Regions from separate parts of the Bradyrhizobium sp. USDA 3364 genome, predicted to be linked through region 2. Evidence: predicted binding sites of a transcription regulator. Region 2 holds the regulator's gene; the other holds the start of a gene.

Region 1 (14,593 bases), 1.3 Mb from region 2:
GCAGATCCTCGAAGCGGTCGAGGCGATCGACCAGGCCGCGAGCGCGCTGGCCAACAACGTCACGCCCGATCAGCAGAAGCGGCTCAGCGAAGACATCCAGGAGCGCGTGGTCTCGATCTTCGAGGCCTGCAACTTCCAGGACCTCACCGGCCAGCGCATCAGCAAGGTGATGCAGACGATGAAGTTCATCGAACAGCACATCAACGAGATGATGAACATCTGGGGCGGCGTCGACGCGATCAAGACTCACGTCCCGCCAATCGTCGACACCCGCGAGGGCGATGCCCGCCTGCTCAACGGCCCGAAGCTCGACGGCGACGCCGGCCACGCCTCGCAGGACGACATCGACGCGATGTTCAATTGAGAATTGGCAGACCAAGACGCAAAACGCCGGCCCTCGGGCCGGCGTTTTTGTTTGGGCGATAGCCCGGGCTCCGAGCTGCGCGATCGGCACCAACGTCCAGAACTTCTGGACCTTTGAGATGGATCAAGCAGTGTCGAGGTAGCTGGGAGATCAGTCGGAGCCCTCTCTCGACCACATGCAGTTTGCGCCAATTGCGGCAGTCGGAAGTCGGAAGTCTGCCGGCCGCTTTGCTGTCGCTGACGCATACTGTGTGTGAGGAAAATTGTCATGCATATGCCGGATGCATTGGACGAACATTCGACCAAGTCCGTGATCTGGCCCTTCAGTACGAGAACACATCACGCATCAAGCAGCGCAAACCGAGCGAAGCTCCTCGTCAACGACGCTGACCCATCTGCGTCAATTGGTCGACCTCCTCAACTTGAATGAAGCAATGCAGGGTTGTACGTTCCGTTGCGCGCTCCCCAACAGGAACGCCTGCAATCTGCTGCAAGCGGTTCATTTTGCCGATTGAGTTGCCGCAGGACGCAATTAGTTCTCAAACGCCATTATGGGAGGGAACAATGTCAATTACTCACGTACTTGTCGCGTTGTCCTCGATTGCTGCTGTTCTGACGGCTGGCAATGCCCAGGCTCAGAGCATGCCACCGGAAGGGCCGGTCTCGGTCACATTCGTTGCAACACCAATCCCGCCGCCCAAGCCGATGCCGGTCGGCGGCGGTCGAGAGTTTGACCTGCTGAACCAGGCGATGGCAGCAGTAAACGACGCCGGAAATCCTGTGCTCAATAACATGGGTGGACGCTGCCAGTTCAGTCGACTGAGAGACACGTCGGCGAAGACTGTCGAAGTCCGCGGGTTCTGTACGTACGTCGACAAGGACGGCGATCAAACATTCGAACAATGCGATTTCCTGCCGGGGCAACCCAACAAGTGCAACATCACCGGCGGGACTGGCAAATTCGAAGGGCTCCAGGCCGAGCTCGTCATTTCCATCGAGCCTCTCAAGAGCAACTTCGAAGGCATTGGTCAGGTCGTTGGCCACAAGAAGGGCACGTATCGGCTGGCAAAGACAAACTGATGCGCCCGGCCGCGTCCTCGTTGACGCCAGCGCGAGCCGGCCGCAAGCGCTTCCGCACGGAATGTGATTACCTCGATGGAGCGATTGCCCAATCCAGCGCGGTCCAAGTACCGTTGTCAGCGACGGTTGTGATCGGATGGTCCGGCGGATGTACCGGTGGCCGATGATCTCGAATGGCCCCGACGTGGATCTCGTCGGGGCCATTTGCTTAAGGGCGCGATCACGCAAGCAGGTTCAGGTCGGGATCATCACATCGAGATTCCCCGGTGCGCAATTGCGCACCTTGGGCTCGATGCTTCGCGTCGCCCCGGAATGACGTGCCAGTCGCTTACGCCTTCGGCGCGCAGCGGACGTAGACCATGTTGCCGTAACGGACGCCGGCGTCCTTGTCGACGAAGCGGGTGATCATGACCCGGCCGTCGAACGAGATGATCTCGCGGTCCTGCTCGCCGGGCGTGGGACCGGGCGGGCCGATATAGTTCTTGCCGCTCGGGGAACCCTTCAACCGCAACTCCTGCGGGGTGGCCTGGTCGGCCAGATGCATGATGACGCCGCCGTTCTGGCCGGCGCCGATCACGTAAGGCTGCTTGCACTGGCCGCGCGCGGCGGCCTCGGTGCGGGCGCGGTCGGCGGGATTCTGGAACGAGGCGAGACCCCAGCGGCCAACGATCTCGTCGGGGCGGATGCTCGCAGGCATTTCCGGGGCCACTCCCGGTTCGGAGGGTGGGGCCTCGGGGTTCGACGACAATGACGGCAGGCTCATGCTGCCGCAGGCCCCCAAAAGTGTGGTCAGCGCCGAGACAGCCGCGAACCGTGCGACCAATCGCGCGTTGAGTGACCTGATCATATACATCCCCCGACTATGTCCCGGCTGCACCCGTCCTGCAACCAAGCGCAAAACTTAAGACGGAGCAATGACGTCTGACAAAATTACGTCATCGCTACGATTTGGTTTCTGGTCCACCATCCTATATTGGCCTCACCAAGGCCTTAACCCGTTTGCTTGACAGAAACTGCTGCAAGCCATATTTCCCGGCCCACAATTAGCACTCTTGCACCACGATTGCTAACTGCGCAGGGCGTCCTGCCCTGCGCCGACCGGGCCGGCATCCAACGCCGGTCTCGATGAACCGGACCTGAAACCGAGCCTGCCAAGAGGGAACGTCATGGCTAAACCCACCTTCCGCCCACTGCATGACCGCGTCGTGGTCAAGCGTATCGATGCCGAGGAGAAGTCCAAGGGCGGCATCATCATTCCGGACTCGGCCAAGGAAAAGCCGTCGCAGGGCGAGATCGTCGCCGTCGGCCCGGGTGGCCGCGACGAGGCCGGCAAGCTGATCCCGATCGACCTCAAGGTCGGCGACCGCGTGCTGTTCGGCAAGTGGTCGGGCACCGAGGTCAAGATCGACAACCAGGAACTCCTGATCATGAAGGAGTCCGACATCATGGGCGTGCTGGCGTAAGCCCACCGATTCCAGAGCCCGCCGCTCTCTTCACTGTCATGCCCGGGCTTGACCCGGGCATCCATCAATCTTCGAAAGAGTCTCGCAAAGACGATGGATTGCCGGGTCATCTGGCACGAAGACGCACTTCGTGCTTTTGCCCGGCGATGACGAGCGCAGATACCGGCGATCGCATCCAATCATTCCAGGAGTACATTCAATGGCTGCCAAGGACGTAAAATTCGCCGGAGACGCCCGCGACCGCATGCTGCGCGGTGTCGACGTGCTCGCCAACGCCGTGAAGGTGACGCTCGGCCCGAAGGGCCGCAACGTCGTCATCGAGAAGAGCTTCGGCGCGCCCCGCATCACCAAGGACGGCGTCACCGTCGCCAAGGAGATCGAGCTCGACGACAAGTTCGAGAACATGGGCGCGCAGATGCTGCGCGAGGTCGCTTCCAAGACCAACGACACCGCCGGTGACGGCACCACCACCGCGACCGTGCTGGCCCAGGCCATCGTCCGCGAGGGCGCCAAGTCGGTCGCGGCCGGCATGAACCCGATGGACCTCAAGCGCGGCATCGACACCGCGGTCGCGGCCGTGATCAAGGACATCGAGAAGCGCGCCAAGCCGGTCGCGTCCTCGTCGGAAGTCGCCCAGGTCGGCACCATCTCGGCCAACGGCGATGCCGCGATCGGCAAGATGATCGCGCAGGCGATGCAGAAGGTCGGCAACGAGGGCGTGATCACCGTCGAGGAGAACAAGTCGCTCGAGACCGAAGTCGACATCGTCGAGGGCATGAAGTTCGACCGCGGCTATCTCTCGCCCTACTTCATCACCAACGCCGAGAAGATGACCGCCGAGCTCGAGGATGCCTACATCCTGCTGCACGAGAAGAAGCTGTCCGGCCTGCAGGCGATGCTGCCGGTGCTGGAAGCCGTGGTGCAGTCCGGCCGTCCGCTGCTGATCCTCGCCGAGGACGTCGAGGGCGAGGCGCTGGCGACGCTGGTCGTCAACCGCCTGCGCGGCGGCCTCAAGGTCGCCGCCGTCAAGGCGCCGGGCTTCGGCGATCGCCGCAAGGCGATGCTGGAGGACATCGCGATCCTGACCGGCGGTCAGCTGATCTCCGACGACCTCGGCATGAAGCTCGAGAACGTCACGATCAACATGCTCGGCCGCGCCGGCAAGATCGTGATCGACAAGGAGAACACCACGATCGTCAAGGGCGCCGGCAAGAAGAAGGACATCGACGCCCGCGTCGGCCAGATCAAGGCGCAGATCGAGGAGACCACCTCGGACTACGACCGTGAGAAGCTGCAGGAGCGCCTCGCCAAGCTCGCCGGCGGCGTTGCCGTGATCAAGGTCGGCGGTGCGACCGAGGTCGAGGTCAAGGAGAAGAAGGACCGTGTCGAGGACGCGCTGAACGCGACCCGCGCCGCGGTGCAGGAAGGCATCGTGCCGGGCGGCGGCGTCGCGCTGCTGCGCGCCAAGAAGGCGGTCGGCCGTCTCACCAACCCCAATGCCGACGTCCAGGCCGGCATCAACATCGTGCTCAAGGCGCTCGAAGCTCCGGTTCGCCAGATCTCGGAGAACGCCGGTGTCGAGGGCTCGATCGTGGTCGGCAAGATCCTCGAGAACAAGTCGGAGACTTTCGGCTTCGACGCCCAGACCGAGGATTATGTCGACATGGTCGACAAGGGCATCATCGACCCCGCCAAGGTGGTTCGCACTGCCCTGCAGGACGCCTCCTCCGTGGCCGGCCTCTTGGTGACCACCGAGGCCATGGTCGCCGAAGTGCCGAAGGACTCGGCGCCGGCGATGCCGGGCGGCGGCATGGGTGGAATGGGCGGCATGGGCGGCTTCTGAGCCCCCTGCACATCCGCATCGAGATCGAAGGCCGCCTCCCGGCGGCCTTCTTTTTTGCAGTTTTGATTACGTTCGAGATGTAGGGGTCATCGCATGTCACGCGACGCCAAATCGCTGACGTCAACGCTGGCGCTGTTCTACGCGATCGGCGCGCTGCTCGCGTTGCGCGCCTATGTCTCGAACAGCATCGATGACTTTGCAGTCGTACTGACGTTCTGGTTCAAGCAGACGGTGACGTTTGTCGTGCTCGGCGCGGGCTATGGCCTCTATTACGTCATCGCCGGCTCGACCGGCCATCGTCCAAAAGCGCCGCTGCGATTTCTGGACATCGCCTTCCTGGCTGCCGCTGCCACGCTCGGCGTCGGCATGCTGGTCCGTACCTGACCGATTGACGCAACATCCAAACTTCGCGCCGACGGGCCGTGATGCTTGGCACCATCGTCATTGCGAGGAGCGATAGCGACGAAGCAATCCATTTTTCCGCTTGCGGCGCGATGGATTGCTTCGCGGAGCCTGTCATCGGGCGCGCGTTCGCGCGACCGTTGGCTCGCAATGACGCGCATGGCCGGGACAAGTCCGGCCCCGACGAATGGGAAACTACGCCACGCAGACGCCCGGGATCGCGACCTTCTGGAACAGATGCGGCGATGCCATTGCCGAGGCCGGATAGGCCGAGAGCTTGGCCCTGAACTCCGGGTTCATGAAGGCGGCGCGGAAGGCGGCGGTGGATTCCCACACGGCGTAATTCAGATAGGCCGGGCTCTCGCCGAGCGCGCGGTGCAGCTGGGTCGAGATGAAACCGGGCTGCCGCTTCATGATGTCGGCATCGTCCTGCCAGGCCTTCAGGAAGGTGTCCTCGTCGGCCGCATCGAGCGTGAAGAGGTTGACCAGCACGACGTTGTTGGCGTCGAGCGCGAGCTGGCGGTCGATCGGGAATGCGGGGTCCAGGGGACGCATCTGCGGCATGGTAGGCTCCGTTTATTTGGTGCTATGATGTCATTTCGTTATGATGGATACATGTATATATTGACATTATGATGTCAATATACCCCTATGGTGACAAATGCCGCAAACCAAGCGAACCCCGGCCGGCGAAGCCCTGAGCAACCTGATTCTCGACCTGTTCCGCCTCAACAGCCTGCTGTTCACGTCAGGCGACCGCCTGGTGGCCGGGCTCGGGCTGACCAGCGCCCGCTGGCAGATCCTCGGCGCCATCATCGCCGCCGAACGCCCGCAACCGGTCGCATGGCTGGCGCGCGACCTCGGCGCGGCCAGGCAGAACGTGCAGCGCATCGTCAACGATCTGGAGCGGGACGGGCTCGTCACATTCGAGACCAATCCGCATCACCGCCGCGCCCAGCTCGTGGTGCTGACCGCCAAGGGCCAGCAAGCCTTCGACGCCGCCATGCGCCTGCAACTGCCCTGGGTGAACGGCCTCGCCGACGGGCTTTCGCTGAAGGACATCGAAGCCATGGGCCGCGTCGTGACCGCGCTGCGCAGCAGGCTGGAGAACGGCGAGGAACCCGACGAGCGCGCATGACGCGAACAAGTTTCCACTTCAGTCGAAAACGATCCAGATCATGATGCGATTTCGCGAAGGCGAATCATGATCTCATCTCCTTGTTGAGCATGATCTTTTCGGAAAACCGCTTCGCACTTTTCCGGATCATGGTCGCGGCCGCCGTTACGCGGCCTTCTTTTTTGGCCAATGACACAGAGGTTTGCTAGTTACGACGGAACCGATTCTGCCCTTCGAGGACTTATCGTATGCGCGCGCTCCCGCTCCTGCTGCTCGGTCTTGCCGTCGCCTCGGCGCCTGCTCTCGCCCAGATGAAGCTGCAAACGAAGCCGGCAGCGGGTGGCGGACCCGAGACGCGCTATTTCACCTCGATCGACGGCCTGATGGACGGCAATGCCGACGTCGTGCTGAAGGAAACCCGCCAGGGCAAGACCGTGACCGCGGCCGTGCTCGACGTCTGCTATCCCGCCGACAAGAACTCCGAGCGCAAGGACCGCTTCGTCGCCAACCTCACCGTCAACGGCCAGACGCTCTCCGGCACCACCCAGAGCGTCGCCGACAAGCAGCCGATCAGCGTCAAGCTGAACCGCAAGCAGACCGGCGACAGCTTTGAGTTCCGCGGCCAGATCACGATCGGCCAGACCGTTACCGAGGTCGCCTCGACCGACAATTCCGATCTCAGCGAGAAGGAATTCCAGGACAATCAGGCCACCGAGGACGGCATCACGCCGCAGCCGAAGGACTTCACCGACGTCTCGCCGGAATCGATCGGCGTGCGGGTGAAGCTCGATGCGGCGGCGGATTTCCTCAAGAGCCTGAAGGGCGAGGCGGTCGAGATCGGCACCTCCAGCCTGTCGGTCACTTGCGACGCGATGCGCTCCGGCGAGCAGACCATCAACCTCACCGTCGATCCCGAGCGCGCCGGCGCGCTGCTCGCCAAGGCGAAGGCGGCGGCCGGCGTCACCGCGGCCGGCTGGACCAGCGGCGTGGTCGAGATGGACCGCACCATCCGCTTCGCCGCCGCCGACTGGCGTGACGGCGACAAGGTCAACAAGGACAAGCTCGCGACCGCGATCTCAGGCGTGCTGGCCAAGACGCTTTCGGCGAAGCCCGCCTCCGCGACGTGGAACGCGAACACGGGCAAGCTGAAGCTGGTGCTGAAGCGGCCCAGCGCGATCTATCCGGCGCTCGGCCTCACCCAGAATTACGAGGTCACCGCCCTCGTCTCGCCCGACAAGCCCGGCAGCTCCGACAAGCTGATGTTGTGGGTCTCGAGCCCGACCGTCTCGACATCGGACGACAGCGCCGGCGCCAAGCTCAATCTGTCCGACGATTCCAGCAGCGACGAGGAAGGCAGCGAGGCCAAGGACGACAACGGCGCGATCGACGCGCTGATCAAGGAGTTCAAGGGCCAGCGCTGGGACGCCGACAAGTCGGTGTGGCACTGAGGCCCGCGCTCTCGTTGCTCAGGCCGCCCTCGTCTTCAACGGCACGACATTGTTGCGCTCGGCGACCGGAGTTGCGTCCGGGCCCGACTGAAGCATCCCGTCACTCCTGACGACCAATTCGGAACGCGGCGCGATCGCCGCGCGATCGAGCAGCGCCCGCAGCTCGGGATGAAGTCCTTCGCCGCGCAGCGCCGCGATGGCATCGAAATTACGCATGATGATCTCCTGTGTGATGGCGAAGATGGTCTCGTGCTCGCGTGCCGCGCACCACCCGCTTTCCGATTCCGCGACGACGTTCGCGAAGCGGCGCTAAGCGCCATATCGACAAAGCGAAATCTCGCCTCGAACGCGCCCACGCGCCCGGTCTGAAATCGGGTGGCTCGACACACGCCTCCAAATGTTCACTGCGCGCATCGACACAACGCCGGCCGCGATACCGGCACCGCGCACATGGAGACGAAGAGATGTCAGAGGACAACAAGAACGTCGTCGGCCGCTGGTTCAAGGAGTTTTGGGGCAATCCCTGGAATCCGCGCATCATCAATGAACTCGCAACGGCAGACATCGTCGTGCACTACCCGATGCATGAACCGAAGAAAGGCCGCGCCGCGGTCATGAAGTTCATGACCGAGTTTCGCGAGGCGTTTCCGGACCTCAATTTCTCGGGCGTCGGCGATCTCGTCGCGGAAGGCGACCTCGTCGTCGGCCGCTGGGAGGGCGGCGGCACCCACACCGGGCCCGCGTTCAGCGACTTCCGCCTCGGCTCGCTTCCTGCGGCCTCAGGGCGCAAGATGACGTTCGCCGGCACCACCGTGCTGCGCGTGCAGGACGGTCGGATCGCCGAAGAGCTCGGACAGGAAGACGCGATCACCGCCATGCTTCAGCTCGGCCTCATTCGCCTGCCCGGACAGGACGGCGCAGCGGCGCGGCCGGGCGGCGAGCTGCCTGCCGGATGGAACAACATGCCGGGATATCCGGAGGGGCCGCGCTGAGCGCGACTACATTGCCCGGCTTCCTCGACGATCGCATCACAACTCCCGAACGCGCTTGCTGCGCGTTCGCCTAACGCAATCGATCGGCGTGGTGAACTTGAAGGTCTCTAAGCAGCAGGCTCGCTGGAGGCATTCCAATGTTGCCACGCCGGCATCGCATCTCCAGATGCAATGCCGGCACTTTCCACGGCAATCCGCGTCAAGCCGGAAAGATCAGGCAGGTCGTCGTGCCATGCGCGAGCAGCCGTCCCTTCGCGTCGGTGACCCTGCCTTCGGCAGTACCGACGCGGCGGCCGCAATTGAGCATATGGCCCTCGGCGCGGATCGGGCCGGTGTCGGGCGTGATCGGACGTACGAGCGAGATCTTGAACTCGAGCGTAGTCTGGCTGGTGCCGGCATCGAGCGTCGACTGCACCGCAAGTCCCATGCAGCTGTCGAGCAGCGTCGCGGTGAGGCCGCCATGCACGGTGCCCGCCGGATTGAGATGCGCATCGGTCGGCACCAGCGTGACGACGACGCGGCCGCGCTCGGCTTCAGTGACGTCATAACCGAGCGTCCGCGCGATGGTATTGAGCGGCAAGGCGCCGGAGGCGAGCCCCTGGACGAATGCGAGGCCGCTCATCTGCTGTCTCTCGTCTGCACTGACGGTGCCGTAGCTCTTGGCCATTGCTGATCTCCATCGGGTTCATTGTATCGTGACGCCTGGCGGCCGCCTCCGTCGCAGCGCGATGGGAGAGCGGCCGTAGAGCTTTGCGAATGCGGCGTTCATGCGCCTTGTGCTGGAGAAGCCGGCGCGCTGCGCCACCAGACAAAGCGGAAGATCGCTGCCGTCGATCATGCGCTTGGCCCGCTGTACGCGCAGCGACAGCGCGACCTGCAGCGGCGAGGCATCGAGGTGCTCGGCAAACAACCGCGACAGATGCCGCGCGCCGATGCCAAGCCGATCGGCCAGCGCTCCGACATGACCGCGGTCGAGGGCGCCCGCCTCGATCAGCGCCAGCGCACGCTCGACGGTGGTCCTGGTGCCCTTCCATGCCGGGCAGAACGGCGCCGCCTCGGGACGGCAGCGCAGGCAGGGCCGGAAGCCGGCGCGCTCGGCCGACGCCGCGCTGCCATAGAACCGCACATTGCACGCGAGCGGCGTGCGCGCGGGGCATACCGGGCGGCAATACACGCCCGTGGTCTTGACCGCGACGAACACGAAGCCGTCCCAGGACGGATCGCGGCGCTGAAAGGCTTCGTACTGTGCGGCGAAATCGAGCATGCAGTCGCTATAGCCGTGGCGAGCAGCCGCGACGACCCGCTTTGCGGAGACGACGTCCGGAAACGACCGCTTGGGCTGCAGCCGACCGCTCTCGCGCGTGATGTCCGGGCATGGCCGTTCGAAGGATTGCGTCGCTCCGCCTGCACCGCCCCGTCAATTTACGGGGGCCTGCGACCAAAAGACTTCGTGCCGCCGCAGTTCGGTCACCGAAAATTAAGGCTCGATTTAGTTTCGAGGATCATGCTTCGCGCCATCGAACACAGGTCACGCCATGCAAGACCGCGAGCCGATCAGTGCTGCGAACATCTGGCCATCAGATGTGACGGAGGGCCATTCGCCGGCGCAGACGGCGGACCTCTGGGACGTCACCGGCGAAAACCACGACGCCGCCATGCTGCTGCGCGAGCCATTCGCCGATCGCATCGGCACCGCGCTGCTCGCCGCCACCGCACTCGCCGCAAGCTTCGTGCTGGGATGGGCCGGCGGCGCCAACTGGCACGACTTCGCAACTCCCGTCCGGGTCCCGGTGGCCCAGAAGGAAGCGCCGGCCCCGCACATTGCCGAGGCGCCGCCGAGCCGCAAGAGCGAGGGCAGAAGCGAGAGCCCGCGCCGGACCGCGTCCAACGCGGATCCATCAGTCACCGGCAGCATTCCGAAGACGACCCCCGCCAGCTCGCGCCCGCTCACACTGGGCGCCGCGCCGACGACCCTGAGTGCGCAAGCCGCCGCACTCGGTCCGAAGCAGCCGCTGGCCACGGCGCCGGAGACGCGCCCGAGCACCATTCCCGGATGGTCGGTCGTCGAAGTCCGCGACGGCACCGCCGTGCTCGAGGGGCCGGAGGGCGTCAAGATGGCCGCGCGCGGCGACGTCGTCCCTGGCCTCGGACGGGTCGATTCCATCGTGCGCTGGGGCAATCGCTGGATCGTCGCCACCGCGAGCGGATTGATCGCGACGCCCTGAGCGGCGCGTAGAGATTAGTTGCTGTTGATCACGAAACGCAGCGACTTGCTTCCGGTGAAGGTCACCTCATCGCCGTGCCGCCGCCAGCTCGTCATGTCGCCGAGCGTGGCGAGCAGATCCTTGTCGGCCTGCGCCCGCTCCGGCGTGCAGGTGCGGTTCTCCATCGCGCCGGGAACGAAGACGATGGTATTGCCGGCGACCGAGAACTGGCCCTTGCCGCCATCGCACCACAGTTCGAGGATCACCTCGCCATTGTCGCCGACCTCGATCGAGGGAATCCGCTTGGAGCCCGGCATGCGCGCGGCATCGAGCGTCATCACGAAGCCGAACGGGAATTCTTCCTGGGCCCTGGCCGGAACCGCGCCGAGAGCCGCGGCAAGGAACGCCAACGCGGCCATGCCGTCGTTCAGAATCCGCTTCATCGAGATCATGCCATTCCCAAAAAATTGCCCGGCAATTGCGATGCCGCCCTTCTATGGGACGAGGCCGCGATTGGCCAGCTTGGCCGCGCGAGAAAAAGCGCTTGAAAAGTAAGATCCCCGCGGGCTCTCACCCGCGGGGATCTTCGTCTGGGCGACGCCTCGCCTCGTTATTTCAACACCAGCTCCGTGAACGGATACACATAGGCCTGCAGGGTCACGAACAGACCGACCAAGCACGCCAGCACGATCGAGTGCAGGAACACGTAGCGCAGGATCGAGCCCTCGTGGCCGTACCAGTTGGTCGCGGTCGAGGCGACCACGATCGATTGCGCGTCGATCATTTTGCCCATCACGCCGCCCGAGGAGTTCGCCGCCGCCATCAGGATCGGCGACAGGCCGAGCTGCTCGGAGGTGATCTTCTGCAGATTGCCGAACAGCACGTTCGATGCGGTATCCGATCCGGTCAGCGCGACGCCGAGCCAGCCGAGCAAGGTGCCGAAGAAGGGATACAGCACGCCGGTCGCCGCGAAGGCGAGACCGAGCGTGGCGTCGACGCCGGACAGCCGGGTCAGCGTGCCGATCGCGAGCATCGCCGAGATCGTGATCAGCGAGATCGCGCAGATGCGGATGGTGCGGCCATATTCGGCGATCAGCTTGAGCGGCGAGAAGCCCATCAACAGACCCGAGATGATCGCGGCGATCAGCATGCCGGTGCCGGTGAACGACAGATAGGTGAAGCCGAACACGGCGCCTTCCGGCGTCGGCTTGGCGGCCACCGGCGGCACCTTGAAGATCAGCTTGTCGAGCTCGGGCACCGGGTAGTTCCAGACGAAGTTGGCGTTCGCCCAGGTCTTGAAGGCGCCGTTGCCCCAGATCAGCATCAGGATGCAGACGATGATCCACGGCAAGAGTGCGCTCCACAACTCGCCCTGGGTCAGCGGCGTCTTGTCGAGCGGCGGCGCGGCCGCCATCGTCGCGGCCGATTCATCGCGGCCGCGCAGCGCCGGCGACAGCCAGAGCTGCCGCGGCTGCCAGACCTTCAGGAACAGGATCAGCGCGCCCATCGAGATCAGCGAGGCGCCGATGTCGACGATCCAGGGGTTGATGTAGTTCGAGATCACGAATTGCGGGACCGCGAACGACACGCCGGTGACCAGGATCGCCGGCCACACCTCCTTCATGCCGCGCCAGCCAGCGAACGCCCACACCACCCAGAACGGCACGATCAGCGAGAACAGCGGCAGCTGCCGGCCGACCATGGCGCCGAGGATGTAGGGATCGAGCCCAGTGACCGAGGCGAGGCCCTGGATCGGCGTGCCCAGCGCGCCGAAGGCGACCGGGGCGGTGTTGGCGATCAGCGACAGGCCGGAGGCCGCGAGCGGCGAGAAGCCGAGCCCGATCAGCACCGCACCGGTGATGGCGACCGGTGTGCCGAAGCCCGAGGCGCCCTCGAAGAAGGCGCCGAACGAGAATGCGATCAGCAGCAGCTGCAGGCGGCGGTCCTCGGTGACGCCGCCGACCGCGCGCTTCAACAGCTCGAACTTCCCGCACCTCACCGTGACCTGGTAGAGGAAGATGACGTTGAGCACGATCCAGCCGATCGGGAAGAAGCCGGTGATGACGCCGAGCAGCGTGGCGCGGATCGACATGCCGGCCGGCATCGTGAAGATGAAGATCGTGATCAGGTTGGTCACGATCACGGCGATGATGGCGGCGATATGCGCCTTCACCTTGCCGCTGGCGATCAGGACCAGCAGCGTGACCACGGGTATGGCGGCCGCGACCGTCGACAGCCCCGCATTGCCCAGCGGATTGTAGATTTGATTCCAGGTGTTCATCTCGGGTCCTCCCCCTATTTTTATGCAGTGCGCCGGCCTCGATGCGGGCAGGCGCGACTGGTGCGATTGCGGGAGTCCGTCGGAATGGTTGCAGCCCCGGCTCGCGAATGAACGATCGGTAAGGATCGCTCACATCCTCGCGAAAAATCGAAGGCCCCCCGCCCCTCGCAATTGTCGCCATGCTAGGGTTGACTCGATCGCCGGGACAAGCCAACGCTTGCATGCCAGGCTTACGACTTTAGTCGAGGCCCACTCCGATTGTCCCGATTCTTCAGGCCTTTGCGGCCCCTTCCCCGGAGACGATAATCTGTGAACAACATTCGCTCGACGCTCGCGGCCGTGTGGCGCATCGCCTCGCCCTATTTCAGCTCCGAGGACAAATGGGCAGGCCGCACTCTGCTTGGCACGCTCATCGCGATGGAGCTGGTGTCCGTCGGACTTGACGTGTTGCTCAACCAATGGCGCAACCGCTTCTACACCGCGCTCCAGGACAAGGATTGGGACACTTTCAAGCGCGAGATGCTGGTGTTCTGCCTGCTGGCGGCGGCGTCGGTGGTGCTTGGAATCTATCAGCTCTACCTGAACCAGTGGCTGCAGATCCGCTGGCGGAACTGGATGACCGGCAAGTATCTCCGCGACTGGGTTCGCGGCGCCAATCACTACCGCATGCAACTCGTCGGCGATGCCGCCGACAACCCCGACCAGCGTATCACCGACGACGTCAAGCTGTTCGTTGGCCAGACGCTGGCGATCGGCATCGGGCTGTTGAACTCGGTCGTCTCGCTCGCCTCCTTCGTGGTGATCCTGTGGGGCTTGTCGAAAGTTCTGCCGCTGCTGCTGTTCGGCGTCGACTTTTCCATTCCGGGTTATCTGGTCTGGGGCGCGATCGTCTATGCCATCCTCGGAACGGCGCTGACGCAGTGGATCGGCTCGCCGCTGGTCAATCTCAACTTCGACCAGCAGCGGCTGGAAGCGGATTTCCGTTTCAACCTGATGCGCGTACGCGAGAACTCGGAACAGATCGCGCTGCTCAAGGGCGAGGGCGCGGAGCGCGAACGGCTGTCGGAGCGGTTCGGCCGCGTGATCGGCAACTGGTACGGCATCATGAGCCGGACCAAGCGGCTGACCGCCTTCACGGGAAGCTATGCGCAGGCATCGGTGGTGTTTCCCTTCGCGCTGGCGGGCCCGGCCTATTTCGTCAGCAAGACGGTGCAGCTCGGCGCGTTGATCCAGATCGCCGAGGCCTTCGGCAAAGTGCAGGACGCGCTCTCCTTCTTCGTCACGGCCTACCGCACCATGGCGGAATGGCGCGCCGTGATCGCCCGTCTCGACGGCTTCGAGAACTCGATCGCCGCCGCCGAGAAGCTGGCGGTCGATCCCGCTGCGATTCACGAAAGGCC
Region 2 (14,593 bases):
CTCAACCCGAGAACGTCGGCCATCGAATACATGCCGGGCTTCTTGCCATGCGCCCACAGCGCCGCCTTCAGCGCGCCCTGCGCGAACAGCGCGCGGTCCTCGGCATGATGCGAGAGCGTGATGCGCTCGGAGGGACCGGCAAAGATCACGCTGTGATCGCCCGCGGCGGTGCCGCCGCGCAACGAGGCAAAGCCGATATCGCCGGCACGCCGCGCGCCTGTCAGTCCATCGCGGCCGCGCGCCGAGTGCTGATCGAGCGCGATTCCGCGTCCCGCGGCGGCGGCTTCGCCGAGCATCAGGGCGGTGCCCGACGGCGCATCGATCTTCAGCTTGTGATGCAGCTCGAGAATTTCGATGTCAAAACTCTGGTCGAGCGATTGCGCGACGCGCTTGACGAGCGCAGCGAGCAGATTGACGCCGAGGCTCATATTGCCCGACTTCACCACGATGGCGCGGTTGGTGACGCTCCGGATCACCGCGTCGTCGGACTGCGACATGCCGGTGGTGCCGATGACGTGCACGAGGCCGCGCTCGGCCGCGATCGCGACATTGGCGATGGTCGCGGCCGGCACGGTGAAGTCCAGAATGCCGTCGGCACCCGCCGACATCGACCACAGATCCGCCGACAGCTTGACGTCATTGGCCGGAAGGCCGGCGAGCACGCCGGCGTCCTTGCCGAGCAGTTCCGAGCCCGGCGCCTCCAGCGCGCCGACCAGCACCGCCCCCGGGGTTTCGGAAATCACCCGCGTCAGCGTGCGGCCCATCCGGCCGCCGGCTCCCGCAACAATCAGACGCATGTCAGCCATGGCTCACCTCTCCACGCGATATAGCGAGCCAAGACTGTTCCGGCAACCGAACCCGTCGCCCCGGCTAGGGGCTCTCGTGGCCCTCGATGATGATGAGGTCGGCGATCGAGTGGGGCTGCCGCACCTTGATGTTGGCCTGATATTCCGGCGAATTGTAGCAGGCGAGCGCGGTCTGATAGTCCGGGAATTCGATCACGACGTTGCGCGAACGGCTCTGGCCTTCCACGCCGGTGAACTTGCCGCCGCGGACAATGAACTTGCCGCCGAATTTCTGGAAGATGGCCGTATTGGCCGCCATGTACGGCTTGTAGCCTTCCTCATTGTGAACGTCGACGCGTCCAATCCAGTATCCCTTCGCCATCTCTGGTCTCCCTTGTTGTTGGTTCAGGCGAGTGCCTGGGCGATCTCGGCGTGAATGGCTTCGGCGGCGGCCTTCGGATCGGCGGCTTCCATCACCGGGCGCCCGACCACCAGATAGTCAGCGCCGGCCGTGATCGCACGTGCCGGCGTCATGATGCGCTTCTGGTCGCCGGTGGCGGAGCCCGCAGGGCGGATGCCCGGCGTCACGAGGTTCATCTGATCGCCGACGATCTTGCGCAGGGCGGCGGCTTCCTCGGGCGAGCTGACGAGACCGTCGACACCGAGCGCCTGCGCCTGCCTGGCGCGCGCCTCGACGAGATCGGAGACGTTGAGGCGATAGCCCGCCGCATGCAGGTCGCTGTCGTCGTAGGAGGTCAGCACCGTCACCGCGAGGACCTTCAGGCCGGAGCCTGCGCGCGCCTCGACCGCCGCCTTCATGGTCTGCGGGTAGGCATGCACGGTGAGAAAGGTCGCGCCGAGACCGGCGACGCTTTCGACGCCGCGCGCAACCGTGTTGCCGATGTCGTGCAGCTTGAGATCGAGGAAGACTTTCTTGCCGCGGCCCGCGAGTTGCTGCGCCAGCGCGAGGCCGCCGGCGTAACCGAGCTGATAGCCGATCTTGTAGAAGGTGACGCTGTCGCCGAGCCTGTCGATCATCGCCTCGGCGCTGGCGACCGACGGCAGATCGAGCGCCACAATCAACCGGTCTCTTGGAGCGATCCTTGGAGCGATCTGGGCTGGCTGCATCTCACCTCACATCATGCGTTGGGAATGGTCGATCAGCTGCCGCACCAGCGCCCGCATCGCTTCGATGTCGCCCTGGTGCTTCAGACGATCCATGTCGTCATAGGCCTGCTCGGCGAATGACAGCGCGAGCTGGTTCGGGATCACGGTGGCGTGGCATGCCGACAGGATCAGGCGCAGCGCCGCCAACGCGCGCATGCCGCCGAGCCGGTTGCCGGATGCCGCCGCGATCGCGAAGGCGCGGCCATGGAACACCTGGCCGCGGGACTCATGCGGATCCTGCACGCGGCTCACCCAGTCGATCGTGTTCTTCACCAGCGCCGGCACCGAGGAATTGTATTCCGGCGTCACGATCAGCACGCCATGATGGGCGCCGATCATCCGCTTCAGATTGACGGCATGCTGCGGCACGCCCGATTTGGCCTGCAGGTCGCCGTCATAGATCGGCAGCGGAAAATCATCGAGCGAGATGCGGGAAACGTCGGCGCCTAGCTGCGCGATCTCGTGTGCCAGCACGGCCGCCAGCTTCGCATTGAGCGAGCCTGATCGAAGCGATCCCGGGATCACGAGGATTTTCAGCGCGGACATTTTGAAATCGCAGGTTGGGCTCACGCCCAGCGCGACAGCACCGAGCGATCAGCCCTTGCGATACACCCAGACCCGCGCCGGCGGAAGGTTCATCCAGATCCGCTCGGAGGCTTCTGTGGACACGCCGGGCAGAGACTTCGGAATCGGGGGCACCACCGAATAGGTGAACTGCACGAAGGGCGCGCCCGGAGCGAGCGCCATGAAGGCGTCACGGACCAGCCTCAGGCGCGTCAGCATCGGCTTGGTGACCAACGGCAGGCCGGAGACCATGGCGGAGGCGGGAGTCTTCAGCACCTCCCACAGCGTATCGCGCAGCCTGTAGGCGTCGCCTTGGACCACCTTGGCCTGCGGATAGCGTTCGCGCAGCAAAGCGCAGAAACCGGGATTGTATTCGACCAGGACAAGCCGCTTCTGATCGACGCCATGCTCGATCAATGCACTGGTGATCGCCCCGGTGCCCGGCCCAAGTTCGACGACCGGCCCTTCCGCGTCCACATCGACATATTGCGCCATGGTGCGCGCAAGCAGCCGTCCGGACGGCATCACTGCGCCCATATGCAGCGGCTTCTCCATCCATGAACGGAGAAAACGAACCTCGTCGTCGAGACGGAGGGGCTTCTTCGACGCACGCACGGACGATTGCAAAGGCATGTCGCTACCAGGCGGGGACCGCACAATCGAGCGGTTGTCAGAAAACGGTCATAAACACGTATAGATCGAAGTCGTTACGGTCAAGCATAACGACTGCGGCTAGACGGAGCGGCTTCCGAAGAAGTCCTTGACCTTAGAGAAGAAACCCGCTGCCTCCGGCTGGGTTGCGCCGGACGATAGCTTTTCGAACTCCATCAGCAGTTCTTGCTGTTTCTTGGTCAGATTCTGCGGGGTTTCAACCACGACCTGGACATACATGTCGCCGGTCTGGCGCGAACGGAGCACCGGCATGCCCTTTGATGCGATGCGGAATCGCCGGCTGGACTGAGTGCCGGCCGGCACCTTCACCTTGGTCTTGCCCTTGTCGATGGTCGGCACCTCGAACTCGCCGCCGAGCGCTGCGGTGACCATCGAGATCGGCACGCGGCAGTGCAGGTCGGCGCCGTCGCGCTGGAAGAACTGGTGCGTGGTCAGCGAGAGGAAGATGTAGAGGTCGCCGGGCGGGCCGCCGCGGACGCCGGCCTCGCCTTCACCGGCGAGACGAATACGGGTGCCGTCCTCGACGCCCGGAGGAATGTTGACCGACAGCGTGCGCTCGCGCGTCACCCGGCCGGAACCGGCGCAGGAGGTGCAGGCGTCCTCGATCATCTGGCCGCGGCCCTGGCAGCCGGGGCAGGTCCGCTCCAGCGTGAAGAAGCCCTGGGCCTGCCGGATACGCCCGGCGCCGCCGCAATGCGAGCAGGTCTTCGGCTTGGTGCCGGCCTTGGCGCCGGTGCCCGAGCACGATTCGCAGGTGACCGAGACCGGGATCTCGATCTGCGCGGTCTTGCCCTGGAAAGCCTCCTCGAGCGTGATCTCCATGTTGTAGCGCAGGTCGGCGCCGCGTTCGCGGCCGCCGCTGCGGCGCTGCCCGGCCATGCCGAACAGATCCTCGAAGATGTCGGAGAAGGACGAGGCGAAGCCGGCGCCGAAGCCGGGGCCGCCGCCGCCCATGCCCTGCTCGAAGGCGGCATGGCCGAAGCGGTCGTAGGCGGCGCGCTTGTCACCGTCCTTCAACACCTCATAGGCTTCGTTGATTTCCTTGAACCGGACTTCGCTGGTGGCGTCGCCCGGATTCTTGTCCGGATGCCATTTCATCGCGAGCTTGCGGAAAGCCGATTTCAGCTTGGTCTCGTCCGCGTTCCGCTCGACCTCGAGGGTCTCGTAATAGCAGCGCTTGGTGGACATCCTTCAATTCCGTCCGAAGTTCATCGCCATCGCTAACGATTGCGTCAAGGATTGCGCCTGTCTGGAAGATGCAGCGATCGCCTTAAAGAAAAATGACCCCCACTCCTCCGAGACGCGGCGCGTACTCATTGGTGTGAGGGTCATGATCGCTAGCCCGCGCTTAAGCAGACTTCTTGTTGTTCTTGTCGTCGTCGACCTCGGTGAACTCCGCGTCGACAACGTCATCCTTCGCAGCGTCCTTGGCCGCGTCCGCCTCGGCCTGCTGCTTGTACATGGCCTCGCCGAGCTTCATCGAAGCCTGCGCCAGCGTGTTGGTCTTGGCCTTGATCGCCTCGGCGTCGTCGCCCTTCAGCGCTTCCTTGAGGTCGCTGACGGCGTCTTCGATCGCACGGCGTTCGGTGTCGGCGATCTTCGAACCGTGTTCGGCCAGAGCCTTCTCGGTCGAATGAACCAGGCCATCGGCGTGGTTCTTGGCGTCGACGGCCTCGCGGCGCTTCTTGTCCTCGGCCGCGTTGACCTCGGCGTCCTTGACCATCTTGTCGATGTCGGCCTCGGACAGACCGCCGGATGCCTGGATCCGGATCTGCTGTTCCTTGCCGGTCGCCTTGTCCTTGGCCGAGACGTTGACGATGCCGTTGGCGTCGATGTCGAAGGTCACCTCGATCTGCGGCATGCCGCGCGGAGCCGGCGGAATGCCCATCAGGTCGAACTGGCCGAGCATCTTGTTGTCGGCCGCCATTTCACGCTCGCCCTGGAAGACGCGGATGGTGACGGCGCCCTGATTGTCTTCGGCGGTCGAGAACACCTGGCTCTTCTTGGTCGGGATCGTGGTGTTGCGGTCGATGATGCGGGTGAACACGCCGCCCAGCGTCTCGATGCCCAGCGACAGCGGGGTCACGTCGAGCAGCAGCACGTCCTTGACGTCGCCCTGCAGCACGCCGGCCTGGATCGCAGCGCCGATCGCCACGACTTCGTCGGGGTTGACGCCCTTGTGCGGCTCCTTGCCGAAGAACTGCTTCACCACTTCCTGGATCTTGGGCATGCGGGTCATGCCGCCGACCAGCACCACTTCGCCGATCTCGCCGGCGGTCAGGCCGGCATCCTTCAGCGCCTTGCGGCACGGTTCGATGGTCTTCTCGACGAGATCGGCCACCAGCGCCTCGAACTTGGCGCGGGTCAGCTTCATCGTCAGATGCTTCGGACCGGTCTGGTCAGCCGTGATGAACGGCAGGTTGATCTCGGTCTGCGTGGTCGACGACAACTCGATCTTGGCCTTTTCAGCGGCTTCCTTCAGGCGCTGCAAGGCGAGCTTGTCGTTGCGCAGGTTGATGCCCTGCTCCTTCTGGAACTCGTCGGCGAGATAGCCGACCAGGCGCATGTCGAAGTCCTCACCGCCGAGGAAGGTGTCGCCGTTGGTCGACTTCACCTCGAACACGCCGTCACCGATCTCGAGGATCGAGACGTCGAAGGTGCCGCCGCCGAGGTCGTACACGGCGATGGTGCCGGACTTCGACTTGTCGAGACCGTAGGCGAGCGCGGCAGCCGTCGGCTCGTTGATGATGCGCAGCACTTCGAGACCGGCGATCTTGCCGGCATCCTTGGTGGCCTGACGCTGCGCGTCGTTGAAATAAGCGGGAACCGTGATGACGGCCTGCTCGACCTTCTGGCCGAGATGCGCCTCAGCGGTCTCCTTCATCTTCTGCAGGATGAAGGCCGAGACCTGCGAGGGCGAATAGGTCTTGCCGTCGGCTTCGACCCAGGCGTCGCCGTTCGATGCCTTGACGATCTTGTAGGGAACGAGCTTCTTGTCCTTCTCGACCATCGGGTCGTCATAGCGGCGGCCGATGAGGCGCTTCACCGCAAAGAACGTACGCTCGGGATTGGTCACCGCCTGGCGCTTCGCCGGCTGGCCGACGAGGCGCTCGCCATCGTCGGTGAAGGCAACGATCGACGGCGTCGTCCGCATGCCCTCGGCATTCTCGATCACCTTGGCGTTCTTGCCATCCATCACGGCAACGCACGAATTCGTGGTGCCGAGGTCGATCCCAATGACCTTACCCATGGTTTTGATATCCTCTTTGCTACGGCAGGTTGGTTGGGCCCTGACGGCGCTCCGTACCGAACCCCCAGACGTTCACATACTCGCGATATTGCGACGGTGAGCCTGATATAGGAGAGAGGGTCCTGCCCGCAAGGACTGGACGCAACGTTGAGGCCTGAAAAGACTGACGTTTGAAAGATTGTGTCAGCCCGACTGCGCGCCGGTTCAACCCCAAGGCAACCCCCGGCCAAGTTAACAAATCGGCAATGATGCCACCCGCCGTTCGCCCGCAAACGCCCGCCGCGCGACGTCAGCGCTGTTGAGTAAACGCTCACAAACGTCGTATGCGAATGCGGCCCCCGGGTACAGGCCGCGCTGTTTGGCCGCTGGTGGCCAGTCGCGGAAACGTCGGGAAACTGGAAAGTGCCTGCCAATCAGGGCGAAAAGCCCATGGAATCGGGCCTCGAAGCCCAAAGCGGAGACTTGGCGGCCTGTTGCAGGGTCATCAAAACCGCTAAAAGCGGTCCGACTGAAAGAGGCCATCCAGCCCTGCACCGGCCCCGTTGCGCGGCCACGAAGCAAAACCGGTAGATCCCCCATGACGCCTTTTCGAGTTCTCGCTGCGGTTGCCTTGCTGATTGCCGCCACCTGTCGTGGCTTTGCCGCCGACGTGGTGTTTCCGCCGGGCGCGCATGTCGGGATGAAACCGCTGGTGGGCCTGGTCCGCGCCAAATCGTTCATCGGCTTCGAGACCGAGGATCAAGGCGTGAAGGTCCTGGTCGCCGATCTGCCTGCGGGCGCCTACAACGAGGTCGTGAACGCCTTCAAGGCCAATCCCGCCGGCGCCGGAAACATCAAGCCCGAGAGCCTCGAGACGCCGGCCGGCCTTGCCTACTACACCGTGGAGAGCGCGCGCGACGGCACCAGCAATGTGCGGCGCTATTCCATGATCCTGCCCGGACCGACCTTCTCCGGCTATGTCGCGGTGCAGGTGCCGGAGAACGCGAGCAAGATCTACACCGACGACGCCGTCCGGCAGATGTTCGCCTCTGCCGAGATCCGCAAGGAGGTGCCGGTCGACGAGCAGCTCGGCATGATGCCGTTCAAGGTCACCGAACTCAGCAGCTTCAAGAATGTCCGCATGCTGGCGCCGGGCGCGGCGCTGCTGATGGCCGATGGCGACGACAAGGCTCTTGAGACCAAGCCCTTCATGCTGCTCGGCGTCATCGCTTCGGCTCCGGCCACACCGGATGATCGCGGCCGCTTCGCCCAGCAGATCGCCACCACGATCCCCGGCGTGCGCGACGGGCGGATCACCATGTCCGAACCGATCCGGATCGACGGCCAGCCCGGCTTCGAGACGCGGATCGACGCCGTCAGCGGCAAGGACAACACCCCGGTGACCATCGTGCAGTGGCTGCGGTTCGGCGCGCAAACGTCGATGCGCGTGATCGGCAGCTCGCCGCGCACCGATTGGGAAACGGCCTTTCCGCGCTTCCGCGCGGTGCGCGACGGCATCCAGCCGCGCGGCTGATCGGCCCTTCGTAATCGGCCGCAAAAAATCGCACTTTCGCCGGCCCACGAACGGAACTAGCCTCCTCGCCGAGGTATCACGCAAAGCGAGGAGGGGCGCGATGTTGGATCGACGACAGGTTGTTGCAGGCCTCGGTACGCTGGCGCTCGCGACGCTGGTTCCAAGGAGCCTCCGGGCGGCTGCGATCAAGCCCGACGACGGCTGCGCGCTGCTCGTGATCGACGTCCAGAACTGCTTCCTGCCCGGCGGCAGTCTTGCGGTGAAGGACGGCGAGCAGGTGGTGCCAGTCATCAACAGGATCGCCAAGAGCTTTGCCAATGTGGTGATGACGCAGGACTGGCACACGCCCGGACACGTCTCGTTCGCCTCGACCCATTCCGGCAAGAAGCCGTTCGAGACCATCGATCTCGCCTATGGCAAGCAGGTACTTTGGCCCGACCACTGCGTGCAGGGCACCGACGGCGCCTCGCTGTCGAAGGACCTCGCGATCCCGCAGGCCGAGCTGATCATCCGCAAGGGTTTTCACAAGGACGTCGACAGCTACTCCGCCTTCACCGAGGCCGACGGCAAGACCACCACCGGGCTTGCCGCCTATCTGAAGGCGCGCAACGTCGAGCGTGTCTTCGTGGCCGGGCTCGCCACCGATTTCTGCGTGGCCTGGACCGCGCTCGATGCGCGCAAGGCCGGCTTCGAGACCTATGTGGTGGAAGATGCCTGCCGCGGCATCGACACCCAGGGATCGCTCGCCAAGGCCTGGGACGACATGGCCAAGGCCGGCGTCAAGCGCATCCAGTCGTCGGATATCGCCTGACACACTGCCTCGCGCGAGATCCGCATGGCCGAGTTCGCGTCACCCATTGCGTTCGATCTCGCGCAGCGCCCGCCTTCGCCGCGGATGGCGGGCCTGATCGTGCGTATCACCGGTTATCGCGAGACCGCGGCCGGCCGGTTCGCGCAGCGGCAGAGCGCGCCGCTCATCGTGCCGCTGATCATCAGCTTCGGCTCGCCATTCCTGATCGCGCTGTCGCGCGAGCCGCGCGCGACCGATCGTCAATCGAGCTTTGCGGCCGGCCTGCATGCGGGGCCGGTCTATATCGAGTCCGACGGCCAGGCTGCCTGCGTGCAGGTGGATTTCACGCCGCTCGGCGCTTACCGCTTCTTCGGCGGCGCCGTGACCGACCTGGTCGGACAGATGGTCGAACTCGACGATGTGCTCGGCCATGATGGCCATCGTCTGCGCCAGCAGCTCGGCGCGGTGACGTGCTGGCAGCGCCGCTTCGACCTGATCGAGGCCTTCGTGCTCCGCCGCGCCCGCCACACGCCGTCGCCAGAAGTGGCGTTCGCCTATCGACGGCTGGCGCGCTCGGCTGGTGCCGTCAGCATCACCGCACTGGCCGACGAGATCGGCTGGAGCCGCAAGCATCTGGTCAGCCGGTTTCGATCAGAGCTCGGCCTCGCGCCGAAATCGCTGGCGCGCATGATGCGGTTTCACCGGGCGAGCCGGCTGGCACTGAGCGGGTGTGCGCCCGGCTGGGCAGGGATCGCGGCGGACAGCGGCTATGCCGACCAGGCCCACCTTGCCCGCGAGTTCGTCGAATTCGCCGGCGAACCGCCAACCGCCTGGGCGCGTCGCCAGGCGCTCACCGACCGCCGGCTGGTTCACGCCGACGACGGGCTGCCGGACTGGTAACAAACCTTCAAGCCGGGACCGCGTTGGCTCGTGCAGTGTGACGTCATCAACCAACGAGGTCACCGTGACGCACAACATCGAACCGCCCCGCATCTACCCGACCCTGCGCTGCAACGACGCCGAGGCGATGACCGCCTGGCTCAAGACGGTGATCGGATTCACCGAGCACGTGATCTATCGCGATGGCGGCGTGATCCACCATGCCGAGCTCGCCTACGGTTCCTCGATTCTGATGCTGGGGCAGGCACGCGACGATGCCTATGGCAAGCTCGTCGGGGACTTCAGCGGCCGCCGCACCGATTCGATCTACGTCGCCGTCGACGATCCCGACGCCCTGCATGCGAAGGTGAGGGCTGCGGGTGCAAAGATCGAGATGGAACTGCGCAACACCGACTATGGCAGCCGTGATTTCGCCTGCCGTGATCCGGAAGGAAATCTCTGGAATTTCGGCACCTACTGGCCGAAGGCACATGAGAAGCCGCTGCCGTGAAGCCAGGACAGCGCGCTCACACCTTCAGAGCCGGAGTTGGACCGATCAGACCGTGATGTCGGCAGAGGGAGCGGCCTTGGCGCCGCCCTTGGAGACGCCGACCAGCGCCGGACGCAGGATGCGCTCGCCGATCATGTAGCCGGCCTGCACCACCTGCACCACGGTGCCGGACGGCACCGACGCATCGGGCACCTCGAACATCGCCTGCTGGAAGTTCGGATCGAACTTCTCGCCGATCGGATCGAACTTCTTGACGCCGTTCTTCTCCAGCGCGTTGAGCAGCGAACGCTCGGTCAGCTCGACGCCTTCGAGCAGCGCCTTCAGGCCGGGATCGGCGGCTTCCTTGGTCTCGGCCGGCACGGCGTCGAGCGCGCGCTGCAGATTGTCGGCGATATCGAGCACGTCGCGGGCAAAGCCGGTGATGCCATAGGTCTTGGCGTCGGCCACCTCGCGGCGGGTGCGCTGCCGGAGGTTCTCCATCTCGGCCAGCGTGCGCAGCGTCCGGTCCTTCGCCTCGGCGAGTTCCTTGGCCAGCGCCTCCGCCGATCCGGCCTCGGGATCGTCAGGCATGATGTAGGGCTTCGAGACCACGGGCTCACCCGTCGGCGCCGAATTCTCGCTGTTGTCATTGGCCCGGTTCGGATCGGTCATGGCTTGCCTTCTCGAAAACTCGCGTCGGTTCAAATCTTGGGGATTGGCTGCCCGGGATATCGTGCTTTAGGCGGCGAAAATCAAGCGCAACATACCGGTTTCGGGCAGAGGGATCTCCGGCTTGGGTGAACGAAACCCGTCAAATGAAAGCGAAATCCGCTCCGGTCAGCCGCCCAGCATCTTGCTGACGATGCGCGCGGCATAGTCAACGGTCGGGATCACCCGCGCATAGTTCAGCCGGGTCGGCCCGATCACGCCGAGCACGCCGACGATCCGGCCCTGGGCGTCGCCATAGGGCGCGATGATGGTGGAGGAACCAGACAGCGAGAACAGCTTGTTCTCCGAACCGATGAAAATCCGCACGCCTTCGCCACGCTCGGCGCGGCCGAGCAGATCGATCACGCCGCGCTTGGTTTCGAGATCGTCGAACAGCGACTTGATGCGCTCGAGATCGTCGAGCGCATGGAGATCCTCGAGCAGGTTGGCGTGACCGCGCACGATCAGCTGGCGGTCCTCGTTCTCGCCGCCGGACCAGCTCGCGATGCCGGCCGCGACGACCTTTTGCGTGAGCTGATCGAGCTCGGCGCGGTTTTGCGTCAATGCCGTCTCGAGCTCGAGCCGTGCTTCGGCCAGCGTCCGGCCGCGAATCCGCGCATTGAGGAAATTGGTCGCTTCCGTCAGGGCCGAGGACGGAACACCCGGCGGCAGCGCCAGCACGCGGTTCTCGACCTGACCGTCTTCGCCGACCAGCACGACCAGCGCCTTTTCCGGCTCCAGCCGCACGAATTCGATGTGCTTCAGCCGTGCATTCGACTTTTGGGTCAGCACGACAGCCGCGGCGCGGGTCAAGCCCGATAGCCGCGTCAACGCCTCGCCGAGCGCCGCCTCGACGGATTGCGCACGGCCGACGGCCGCAAGCTGGGTCTGGATCGATTGACGATCGGCCTCGGTGAGGTCGCCGACCTGCATCAGGGCGTCGACGAAGAAACGCAGGCCGAGCTCGGTCGGCAATCGGCCGGCCGAGGTGTGCGGCGCATAGATCAAGCCGAGCTGCTCGAGATCCGACATCACATTGCGGACCGAGGCCGGCGACAGCGGTAATGCGATCAGGCGCGAGATGTTGCGCGAGCCGACCGGTTCGCCGGTGGCGAGGTAGCTTTCGACGATTTGACGAAAAATGTCGCGCGAACGCTCGTTGAGCTGGGCGAGCCCGGCATGCGGGGCGATCAGGCCGATCGGATCGTGATGAGTCACACTCCAGTCCCTCACAATTACCGCCTAATTTGTCGATCCGGAGGGCCGGTGACAAGCGGCATTCACCCCTTGATACCGGGGCCGAAAACCCTCGCCAAAACCCTTGCCAAAACCCTTGCCGCTGCCCCCTGCCCCTCCTACAAGCACGCCCAGCCATATCTGTCGGATTTTTGGAGGATTTCATGCGGCCAAGCCGCCGTGCACCCGATGAACTGCGTCCCGTGTCGCTGGAACGCGGCGTCGTCAAATATGCCGAGGGTTCCTGCATGGTGAAGTTCGGCGACACCCATGTGCTGGTCACCGCGACGCTGGAAGAGCGGCTGCCGCCATGGCTGAAGGGCCAGGGCCGCGGCTGGGTCACCGCCGAATACGGCATGCTGCCGCGCGCCACCCTGGAACGCACCCGCCGCGAGGCCTCGGCCGGCAAGCAGGGCGGCCGTACGGTCGAGATCCAGCGGCTGATCGGCCGCTCGCTGCGCGCGGCCGTCGATCTCGAGGCGCTCGGCGAGCGCCAGATCACGGTCGATTGCGACGTCATCCAGGCCGACGGCGGCACCCGCACCGCCTCGATCACCGGTGCATGGGTGGCACTGGCCGACTGCATCAACTGGATGAAGACCCGCAACATGCTGAAGACCAACGTGTTGCGCGACAATGTGGCGGCGATCTCCTGCGGCATCTACCAGGGCACGCCGGTGCTCGATCTCGACTATGCCGAGGACTCCGAGGCCGAGACCGATGCCAATTTCGTCATGACCGGCGACGGCCGGATCATCGAGGTACAGGGCACCGCCGAGAAGACGCCGTTCACGCAAGACGAATTCCTGGCGCTGATGGCGCTGGCGCGCAAAGGTGTCGCGCGTCTGGTCGACTTGCAAAAGATCGCGGTCGCGTAGTCTGATTGGTCATGCATCGCCGAATCACCGGAAGACTCGTCATCGCCACCCATAATCCCGGCAAGCTTGCCGAGATGCGGGAACTGCTGGCGCCGCATGGCGTGGAGGCGGTGTCGGCCGGCGAGCTCGATCTGGCTGAGCCAGAAGAGACCGGCGACAGCTTTCGCACCAATGCGGCGATCAAGGCGATCGCAGCGGCGAAGGCGACGGGATTGCCGGCCTTCGCCGACGATTCGGGTCTCGTGGTCGATGCGCTCGACGGCGCGCCCGGAATCTATTCCGCGCGCTGGGCCGGCGAGGGCAAGGACTTCATGGCGGCGATGACGCGGATCGAGCGGCTGCTGCAGGAGCGCGGCGCCACCGTGCCGGAGCAGCGCAAGGCGCATTTCGTCTCCGCGCTATGCGTGGCCTGGCCGGACGATCATCTCGAGGAGGTCGAGGCCCGCGCCGATGGAACCCTGGTCTGGCCGCCGCGCGGCACCGCCGGCTTCGGCTATGATCCGGCCTTCCTGCCGGACGGTTACACGCGGACCTTCGGCGAGATGACCAGCATCGAGAAGCACGGCCTGCCGCCGCTCGGGCTCGGCCTGTCGCATCGCGCCCGCGCCTTCGTGAAGCTCGCGGAGATCTGCCTTGAGCCACGCTGAACGAGAAGCCGCTCAACGAGAGGCGTTTGGCGTCTACGTGCACTGGCCGTTCTGCCTGTCGAAATGCCCGTATTGCGATTTCAATAGCCACGTCCGGCATGCGCCCGTCGACGAGGACCGCTTCGTGCGCGCCTTCGCCCGCGAGATCGAGACCACCGCGGCGCGGGTGCCGGGCCGCGAGGTGTCCTCGATCTTCCTCGGCGGCGGCACGCCGTCGCTGATGCAGCCACAGACCGTCGGCGCCGTGCTCGATGCGATCGGCAAGCACTGGCAGGTCGCGCGCGACGTCGAGGTGACGCTCGAGGCCAATCCGACCAGCGTCGAGGCGACGCGCTTTCGCGGCTATCGCACCGCCGGCGTCAACCGCGTGTCGCTCGGCGTGCAGGCGCTGGACGACGCGTCGCTGAAAGCATTGGGCCGTCTGCACACCGCGCGCGAGGCGCTCGATGCGGTGGCGATCGCGCGCTCGGCATTCGATCGCTACTCGTTCGACCTGATTTATGCGCGCCCCGACCAGACGCCGCGAATGTGGGCCGATGAATTGAAGCAGGCGATCTCGGAAGCAGCCGAGCATTTGTCGCTCTATCAGCTCACGATCGAGGAAGGCACGCCGTTCTTCGGGCTGCATGCCGCCGGCAAATTGCAGACGCCGGATGAAGCGACGTCGCGCGCGCTCTACGACGTGACCCAGGAGGTCTGCGCCCGCGAGGGATTGCCGGCCTACGAGATCTCCAACCACGCCCGCGCCGGCGCGGAGTGCAAGCACAATCTGGTGTACTGGCGCGGCGAAGAATATGCCGGCATCGGCCCCGGCGCGCATGGCCGGCTCGACATCGATGGCATCAGGCACGCGACGGCGACCGAGCGGCGGCCCGAGGCCTGGCTGCTGAACGTCGAGGAGCGCGGTCACGGCGTCGTCACCGATGACAGCCTCAACAGCGAAGAGCGCGCCGACGAATTCCTGCTGATGGGGCTGCGGCTCGCCGAGGGCATCGACCCGAAGCGCTATGCGCA

What was found. Region 2 encodes HrcA, which represses chaperone genes, less so after heat shock. Its sites were predicted from a motif close to GTTAGCACTCNCNNNNNGNGAGTGCTAAC; they were not measured.
Region 1: the regulator HrcA is predicted to act here: its motif matches at 2,486-2,514, upstream of ACVILL_RS19335 (co-chaperone GroES).

What each region holds. Positions count from the first base shown of each region.
Region 1 covers NZ_JBSRYG010000002.1:4,083,236-4,097,828, reverse strand. The annotation lists gene ACVILL_RS19350 (protein phosphatase CheZ) at 1-364, shown strand, start outside; gene ACVILL_RS19345 (hypothetical protein) at 928-1,443, shown strand; gene ACVILL_RS19340 (hypothetical protein) at 1,772-2,290, opposite strand; gene ACVILL_RS19335 (co-chaperone GroES) at 2,610-2,906, shown strand; gene groL (chaperonin GroEL) at 3,106-4,749, shown strand; gene ACVILL_RS19325 (hypothetical protein) at 4,843-5,133, shown strand; gene ACVILL_RS19320 (antibiotic biosynthesis monooxygenase family protein) at 5,347-5,715, opposite strand; gene ACVILL_RS19315 (MarR family winged helix-turn-helix transcriptional regulator) at 5,813-6,289, shown strand; gene ACVILL_RS19310 (hypothetical protein) at 6,517-7,716, shown strand; gene ACVILL_RS19305 (hypothetical protein) at 7,735-7,932, opposite strand; gene ACVILL_RS19300 (ester cyclase) at 8,181-8,708, shown strand; gene ACVILL_RS19295 (PaaI family thioesterase) at 8,908-9,375, opposite strand; gene ACVILL_RS19290 (bifunctional transcriptional activator/DNA repair enzyme AdaA) at 9,394-9,972, opposite strand; gene ACVILL_RS19285 (hypothetical protein) at 10,244-10,933, shown strand; gene ACVILL_RS19280 (META domain-containing protein) at 10,948-11,355, opposite strand; gene ACVILL_RS19275 (L-lactate permease) at 11,523-13,193, opposite strand; gene ACVILL_RS19270 (ABC transporter ATP-binding protein/permease) at 13,503-14,593, shown strand, end outside.
Region 2 covers NZ_JBSRYG010000002.1:2,741,912-2,756,504, forward strand. The annotation lists gene dapB (4-hydroxy-tetrahydrodipicolinate reductase) at 1-806, opposite strand, end outside; gene ACVILL_RS12840 (DUF1330 domain-containing protein) at 871-1,167, opposite strand; gene pyrF (orotidine-5'-phosphate decarboxylase) at 1,191-1,913, opposite strand; gene ACVILL_RS12850 (NADPH-dependent FMN reductase) at 1,920-2,498, opposite strand; gene ACVILL_RS12855 (class I SAM-dependent methyltransferase) at 2,547-3,149, opposite strand; gene dnaJ (molecular chaperone DnaJ) at 3,249-4,376, opposite strand; gene dnaK (molecular chaperone DnaK) at 4,537-6,438, opposite strand; gene ACVILL_RS12870 (hypothetical protein) at 7,016-7,951, shown strand; gene pncA (bifunctional nicotinamidase/pyrazinamidase) at 8,052-8,762, shown strand; gene ACVILL_RS12880 (helix-turn-helix domain-containing protein) at 8,787-9,641, shown strand; gene ACVILL_RS12885 (VOC family protein) at 9,679-10,131, shown strand; gene grpE (nucleotide exchange factor GrpE) at 10,177-10,782, opposite strand; gene hrcA (heat-inducible transcriptional repressor HrcA) at 10,948-12,036, opposite strand; gene rph (ribonuclease PH) at 12,219-12,932, shown strand; gene rdgB (RdgB/HAM1 family non-canonical purine NTP pyrophosphatase) at 12,944-13,579, shown strand; gene hemW (radical SAM family heme chaperone HemW) at 13,566-14,593, shown strand, end outside.